2 regions of the Paenibacillus sp. E222 genome follow, and region 1 is predicted to be linked to the other one. Evidence: riboswitches for the same ligand, from Rfam matches in the RefSeq annotation. Region 1 holds a riboswitch; the other holds the start of a gene.
The links. Region 1 has a riboswitch for FMN ahead of HW560_RS23015 (DMT family transporter). Riboswitches for the same ligand answer to the same signal wherever they lie in the genome.
Positions count from the first base shown of each region.

Region 2: linked by a shared signal. The riboswitch ahead of ribD (bifunctional diaminohydroxyphosphoribosylaminopyrimidine deaminase/5-amino-6-(5-phosphoribosylamino)uracil reductase RibD) and the one ahead of HW560_RS23015 (DMT family transporter) in region 1 are both predicted to bind FMN.

Region 1 covers NZ_CP058552.1:5,162,937-5,166,354, forward strand. Annotated here, with positions in the region: gene HW560_RS23005 (CGNR zinc finger domain-containing protein) at 1-287, opposite strand, end outside; gene HW560_RS23010 (DinB family protein) at 424-921, shown strand; FMN riboswitch at 1,005-1,156, shown strand; gene HW560_RS23015 (DMT family transporter) at 1,301-2,281, shown strand; gene HW560_RS23020 (amidase) at 2,418-3,418, shown strand, end outside.
Region 2 covers NZ_CP058552.1:3,807,921-3,811,338, reverse strand. Annotated here, with positions in the region: gene ribE (riboflavin synthase) at 45-713, opposite strand; gene ribD (bifunctional diaminohydroxyphosphoribosylaminopyrimidine deaminase/5-amino-6-(5-phosphoribosylamino)uracil reductase RibD) at 763-1,866, opposite strand; FMN riboswitch at 2,336-2,499, opposite strand; gene HW560_RS17165 (peptidylprolyl isomerase) at 2,646-3,077, opposite strand; gene lysA (diaminopimelate decarboxylase) at 3,301-3,418, opposite strand, start outside.

The sequences.
Region 1 (3,418 bases):
AGTCTTCTTATGACTTGACCTTCCTTCATCTTGGCGTTAAGCCATTCCTGATCTTTGCTCGATAATGGATTTCCTTCAGATAAACGAGTTGCAAGAGCCTGCAATTCATTTCTAAAGTTTCTCAAGGCTTCCTCCTCTTCAGAAGAAGCAGGTACAGATGCATTCAGTTGCCATTGTTTAAGAAATCCTTGCTGCCATTCGGTTTTGCCAACCCTGTCCTCTGAACGATCCCCACCACGCCAGTCGTGGTAATCACTGTTCACAAAATCAGTCCATAGTCTATCCATACGTACCTCCGCTAAATTGTAACTTCCTAAAACGAAAAAGATAGTTACAAACATTCATGTTTGGGTTATATTAATTGTAACCACATTTTTGCACTTTAGCTAGTTACCATGAACTTATTTTAGGGAGGAAAAATCAATGACTACAACAGCAACAGAACTATTGCTCATTCAGAAAGATGATACCTGGGATCAATGTAACTGGATTGTGCCTTTATCCAAGGCAATCGAAGGACTGACTGCTGAACAGGCAACCTGGGTTCCATCATCCGGTGGATTAAGCATCTGGCAGTTGGTCAACCATATGTATTACTATAATCATCGTTTGTTGAGTCGCATTCAGGGCAAAACACCCTCCGGTACACCTGCCGAAAACAATGAATCCACCTTTGGAGATCCTGGCGACCCTTCCGATACCACTGGCTGGAGTACACTTATGCAAAATACAACACTATTAGCCGGACAGCTTCGTGATCAGCTCGCTTCATTAGAAGAATCTGATCTTGAAGCCTCTTACATGAATACGGATGAAAAATGGGCACATGCACTTGCCCGCTGGCTGCTCCACGATGCGTATCATGCAGGACAGATTGTATTACTACGCAGACAACAGGGAAGCTGGAATATCATATTCTAAAAAAACACTTGAACTGCTAGCGCTTACAGGAATAAGATGGACTTATTAATGTTACAGCTTGTTCAATACACAATATAATTGAATAGGATCTTCGGGGTAGGGTGCAATTCCCAACCGGCGGTGATGTTCTTCGGAACCAGCCCGCGACTCGCTGTTTGACCCAATGTAGGGATTCAGCGACTGACTTGGTGTGACTCCAAGGCCGACGGTACAGTCCGGATGAGAGAAGATCAACACATTAACATGCCGTTAACGAAAGGCTTATTTTCGTACGACATGTCAATGATTGAGCCCCCGTTTATTTGGTGTATACCAAAACGGGGGCTTTTGTCGACTTTGCCAACTGAAGATTCCGTGTTCTGACGAAGGAGTCCTGAATATGGAAAAGACCCAACATGCATCAACAGTTTACCTCAAGGAACGAAGCAATACCGGATTCTGGCTCGTCGTGCTTGGCGCCGCCCTCTGGGGTGTAGATCCGCTGTTCCGCATTATTTTGCTTAAAACGATGACCTCCACTCAGATTGTACTGGTGGAACATATTATTGTCAGCCTTGTAGCTATTCCCGTGTTATGGAAGTTCCGGGCTGATCTGAAAAACCTGCGTGCACGGCACTGGATTGCCGTGATCTTTATCTCCTGGGGAGGATCTGCTCTCGCTACAGTATTGTTTACCCTTGCGCTCACGCATAACGATCCCAACACGGTTTTGTTATTGCAAAAGATGCAGCCGCTATTTGCGATTGTTCTGGCTAAGCTTTTGTTGAAAGAAACATTGCCTCGTCGCTTCGGTGGACTGTTTATCATAGCACTTGCAGGAACATACCTGCTCACGTTCGGATTCACTCTTCCCCTTGGCAACTGGAACAATTGGATTCATGCAGGCAGCCTGTTATCACTGGGTGCAGCTGCCTTGTGGGGCGGTTCAACGGTTATGGGGCGGCTGATGCTGGGGCAAACCCGTTATGAAACGGTCACCTCCCTGCGCTTTGTCGTAGCCTTGCCACTGCTGATCTTTATGACGTGGAACGAAGGTGCTGCCTGGACATTCCCTTCCGCTACAGGTGAACAGGCGGCTGTGGCACTTAATATTCTGGGTCAGGCCTTACTGCCAGGCTTACTGAGTCTTCTGTTATATTACAAAGGTCTCTCTTCCACCAAGGCCTCAGTTGCAACACTTGCAGAACTGAGCTTCCCGATGGCCGGTGTACTGGTAAACTGGATTGCATTCCGTACTTTAATTACCTGGGAGCAGCTGTTGGGTTTCATCCTCATCTGGATCGCCCTATTCGCCATCTCCAAACAGCAAGAACGCTCAGCGACTCCGGCTGATGGTGCACCAAAGCTTCGTACAAATTAAATTTTATATAAAAGCCAATCAATTAAGGCACTGCACATCCTTCAAGATGTACAGTGCCTTTTGTCTTTTCGCTATTCCGGTGGTACGATGACTTATGAAATAGTAGATCAAGTTAATTTAGAGAGGAACGATCATCATGTCTTCATCTTCATCATTTTCATATACATCCTACGATGCCATAGGTTTGGCTGAGTTGGTTCGCGCACGGGAGATATCCCCTGTCGAATTGCTGGAAGCGGCGTATGCACGCCTGGAAGAAGTGAACCCACAGCTTAATGCAGTCATTCGTACATATGAAACACGCGCCCGTCAGGAAGCGAGTATGGTTCGCCCGGGAGAGCAGCCCTTTGCCGGCGTGCCCTTGTTATTGAAAGATATCTCTCAATCCCTAGAAGGTGAAATTCTCACCTCGGGTTCTCGTCTTCTCCGTGAGCATCATGCACAGCGGAATTCCAATTTCGTATCCCGTCTGCTTGATGCAGGCTTCATTATCATTGGACATACCAATACGCCAGAATTTGGCCTGAAAAATATTACTGAGCCCCGCCTTCACGGTCCAAGTCGAAATCCATGGAATATCAAGCACTCGCCAGGCGGTTCAAGTGGAGGCGCCGCTGCCGCAGTAGCTTCGGGTATTGTACCCCTTGCGGGAGCCAGTGACGGTGGTGGTTCCATCCGAATCCCTGCTTCATTCAGCGGCCTGTTCGGACTCAAACCTACACGTGGGCGGACACCTGTTGGACCGGGAGTTGGTCGTCAGTGGCAGGGTGCTTCGATTGATTTTGCGTTGTCCCGTTCCGTTCGCGACAGTGCTGCTTTACTGGATACACTGCAAGTGATTCAACCCGAAGCTGCGTTCCATGCCCCCCTCTTTCCAGGCAGCTACTTGGCTGATATGCACTATCCTCATCAACGCAAATTGAAGGTTGCATACACGACAGCTTCACCTGTAGGTACACCTGTGAGTGATGAAGCCAAAGAAGCCGTTTATAAGATGGTTCGTTGGCTGGAAGAACAAGGTCATGAGGTTGAAGAAAAGCTGAGTCCGGTTAATGGTGTCAAACTGATGGAGAACTATTACATGATGAACAGCGGCGAAATGGCGGCGATGATCTCTTCCATGGAACGTTCTATGGG
Region 2 (3,418 bases), 1.4 Mb from region 1:
GTATCTATTTCAATTTATATTTGTAGTTAAGCAATTACGATTTGTTAAGCAAATCCGTGATTAGCAAGGAAATCCTCACTGATACTTCTCGGCTTGCCCGTACCTGTCTCCTGATGTCCCTTACCATAGTGCAACAGATGATCCACATATTTGCCCAAAATATCACACTCAATATTGATGGTATCCCCCGTCTTTTTCACATTTAATACGGTCTCACCAATGGTGTGTGGAATAATGGATACAGTGAATGCGGTCTGTGAAGTATGCACAACGGTCAGACTAATTCCGTCCAGGGTTACAGACCCTTTGGGTATCAGATATTTGAACAGTTGCGTATCATCAGGTTTGATCTCGAAAACAATCGCATTCTGGTCACGTGTAATGCTGCCAATGACCCCAGTGCCATCGACATGGCCCTGAACGATATGCCCGCCAAAACGACCACCTGACAACATGGCTCGCTCCAGATTAACTTTGCTTCCGGATTGCAATTGACTAAGATTGGTATGTCGATATGTCTCAGGCATCACGTCAGCAGTAAAACCGCCACCCTCCAGGGTAGTCGCAGTTAAGCATACCCCGTTTACGGCTACACTATCGCCAATCTTCAAGTCGTTCATGATGGCGGAAGCTCCGATATTCAGGACCATCGCTTCGCCTTTCCGACCTATACGCCGGATCTGACCGACTTCTTCCACCAAACCGGTAAACATGCTACCGCCTCCTTTATTTATTTCGTTATTGTTAATTCAATCAATTCATTTATTCAGGCCAAACCGGAATTCCGCCAATGCTAATATTATCTCCAACTTGCTCAATTTCCAGCTGATGCAATTGAATCGCCTGACTCATGCGCTCAACACCCTCGAAGCGGAAACTGCCTGGTGTTTCGTATCCTCCGACAATTTTCGGAGCAATGAACATGAGCAGTCGATCTACCAATCGCGCTTCCAGCATGGCACCATTCAGAGTACCCCCGCCTTCAAGCAGAATCGAACCAATTTCACGCTCACCGAGCTTGCTGAGTGCACTTAGCAGATCAACACGTGGTCCTGGACCACAACGTATAATCTCCACCCCATAGGCCTCAAGCCGCTCAGCGGCTTTAGGGCTCGCCTCATCCGTTGTAAGCACCCAGGTTGGTGCAAGGCCATCCTTAACCATTTTGGCTCCTACAGGCAGACGTAGCTTGGAATCGACCACAATTCGTACCGGGCTGATCCCTTCCACTTGCAAGCGAGTCGTGAGTTCGGGATTGTCTGCAATGACCGTTTCCACACCAACCATAATTCCTTGATGGCGATGACGAAGCGCGTGTACAATCTCGCGAGCTGACTCGTTAGAGATCCATTTGCTGTCACCGCTACGCGTAGCGATTTTGCCATCCAGAGTAGAGGCCGTCTTCAAAGTTACAAAGGGGAGACCTGTTGTAATGTATTTGATGAATTTCTCGTTCATCCGTCTTCCGCGCTCACGCAGCACTCCAACTTCAACTTCGATCCCTTGTTGACGCAGCATGCTGATCCCTCTGCCTGAGACTTGCGGATTCGGATCTTCGCAGCATACGACGACACGTTTCACTTTCTCATGAATGAGACGTTCACTGCATGGTGGAGTCTTGCCATAATGGCTACAGGGTTCAAGCGTAACGTATACTGTACTGCCTTCCGCATCACTGCCCGCCATGTTCAGCGCATGAACCTCTGCATGACCCGTTCCCCGTTTGAGATGACTTCCGAGGCCCACGATACGTCCTTCTTTAACAACGACACAACCTACTACCGGATTGATTCCAGTCTGTCCTTGTGCCCGCTCTGCCATATCCAGTGCCAGCGCCATATAAAATTCATCATTAATCATTTCCAAGTCCGTTCACCCCACGGTTAAAATCTCAAGTTATAGACCTCCCTTCCAACAGAGAGGCATGTTCCATATCCAATAAGAAAAAACGTCTATCGAAGTACTCCAAGGAAGCCAGACCGCGTTTAGCGGAATTTTTTCTTGCAATATCAAGAGCATCATACTTCGAAGTTTTTACTTTACTGATATTAAAAAATCCCCGTCGAACAAACCGTTCGATGGGGATGATGAGAGACATGTGTCACCAGCAGTACTATTGATACATTGCCAACAACACATCGCCCAAAACTTCATTTCAGGCAAGTGAAAGCAGACACATACCTTAATGAACTTCAATTACAGGTAAAGAGCTTCTATGATGTGGCATATGTATGAAGATTGCCGGAAGTATCCGGATTTCTCCCTGCACAGGAAATGAATTCATCAAAAACTGTACAGCAACACTCCTGCGGAATGCGGTCCCTAAGGACGGCACCCTCTCCTTCTCCCATCCAGACTATACTGTCGGTTCTGGAATTACACCAGATCAGCCATCTGCCACAGGCAGACGGGTCACGGACTTTGCATCAATGCTGGAAAGATATCCTCACATACTGCATCACCGCCGGTAGGGAATTACACCCTGCCCTGAAGGATTCGTTGCGTTATTAATTGGATGTTAGCACTTTAACGTCAAAAAATCAATTGTTTTTTGTTCCTTTTTGTCACATACTAACTTTTAATAAGCTTAAGTGTAAACAAAAACCGCTTCGCTCATTGCGAAACGGTTTACATACGGATATTGATTAAGCTTCTACTACTTCAACAGTTTCCATTTTGTCGCGACCTTCGAAAGCGTCCACGAACTCCATACCTTTGGTTACTTTACCAAATACAGTATGTTGTCCATCCAAATGTGGTTGCGGTTGGTAGCAGATGTAGAACTGGCTTCCGCCTGTGTTACGGCCTGCATGTGCCATAGCCAATGTTCCGCGCTCATGTTTGTTCGGGTTGATTTCACAGTTGATTGTGTAACCTGGGCCGCCTGCACCGGAACCGTTAGGGCATCCGCCTTGAGCTACAAAGCCCGGAATAACACGGTGGAATACAAGACCGTTGTAGAAACCGGAGTTAGCCAGTTTCTCAAAGTTTGCTACTGTGTTTGGAGCTTCTTGATCGAACAAATCGATTACAACTTCTCCGCCGTTTGCCATTTTGATTTTCGCTTGTTTCGCCATATGTAAATGACTCCTTTCGTATTGACCATCGTTAATGGTGCCAGAACGCATGACCCTGGGCCAAGCTTTATAGCACTTTTCTTAGTGTACACTGAAAATGGATTGATCGCAAAATAATCAGCAAGATTTTTTCAAAATCCTGCCCTAAAGATGCAAAAGAAGACAAAAAAGGAGTGTCCTTTTTTGTCTTCTTCATAATAGAGCTCCGTTAGATATCCTTTAATTAACGGGTAACTGGTTGCTTTGCAATGCGCTCAGGCACCAGGTCATTCTGGATGATATCCTGATACGTCTCACGGCGTACGACAACATCGCCTTGACCGTCTTTGACAAATACCACT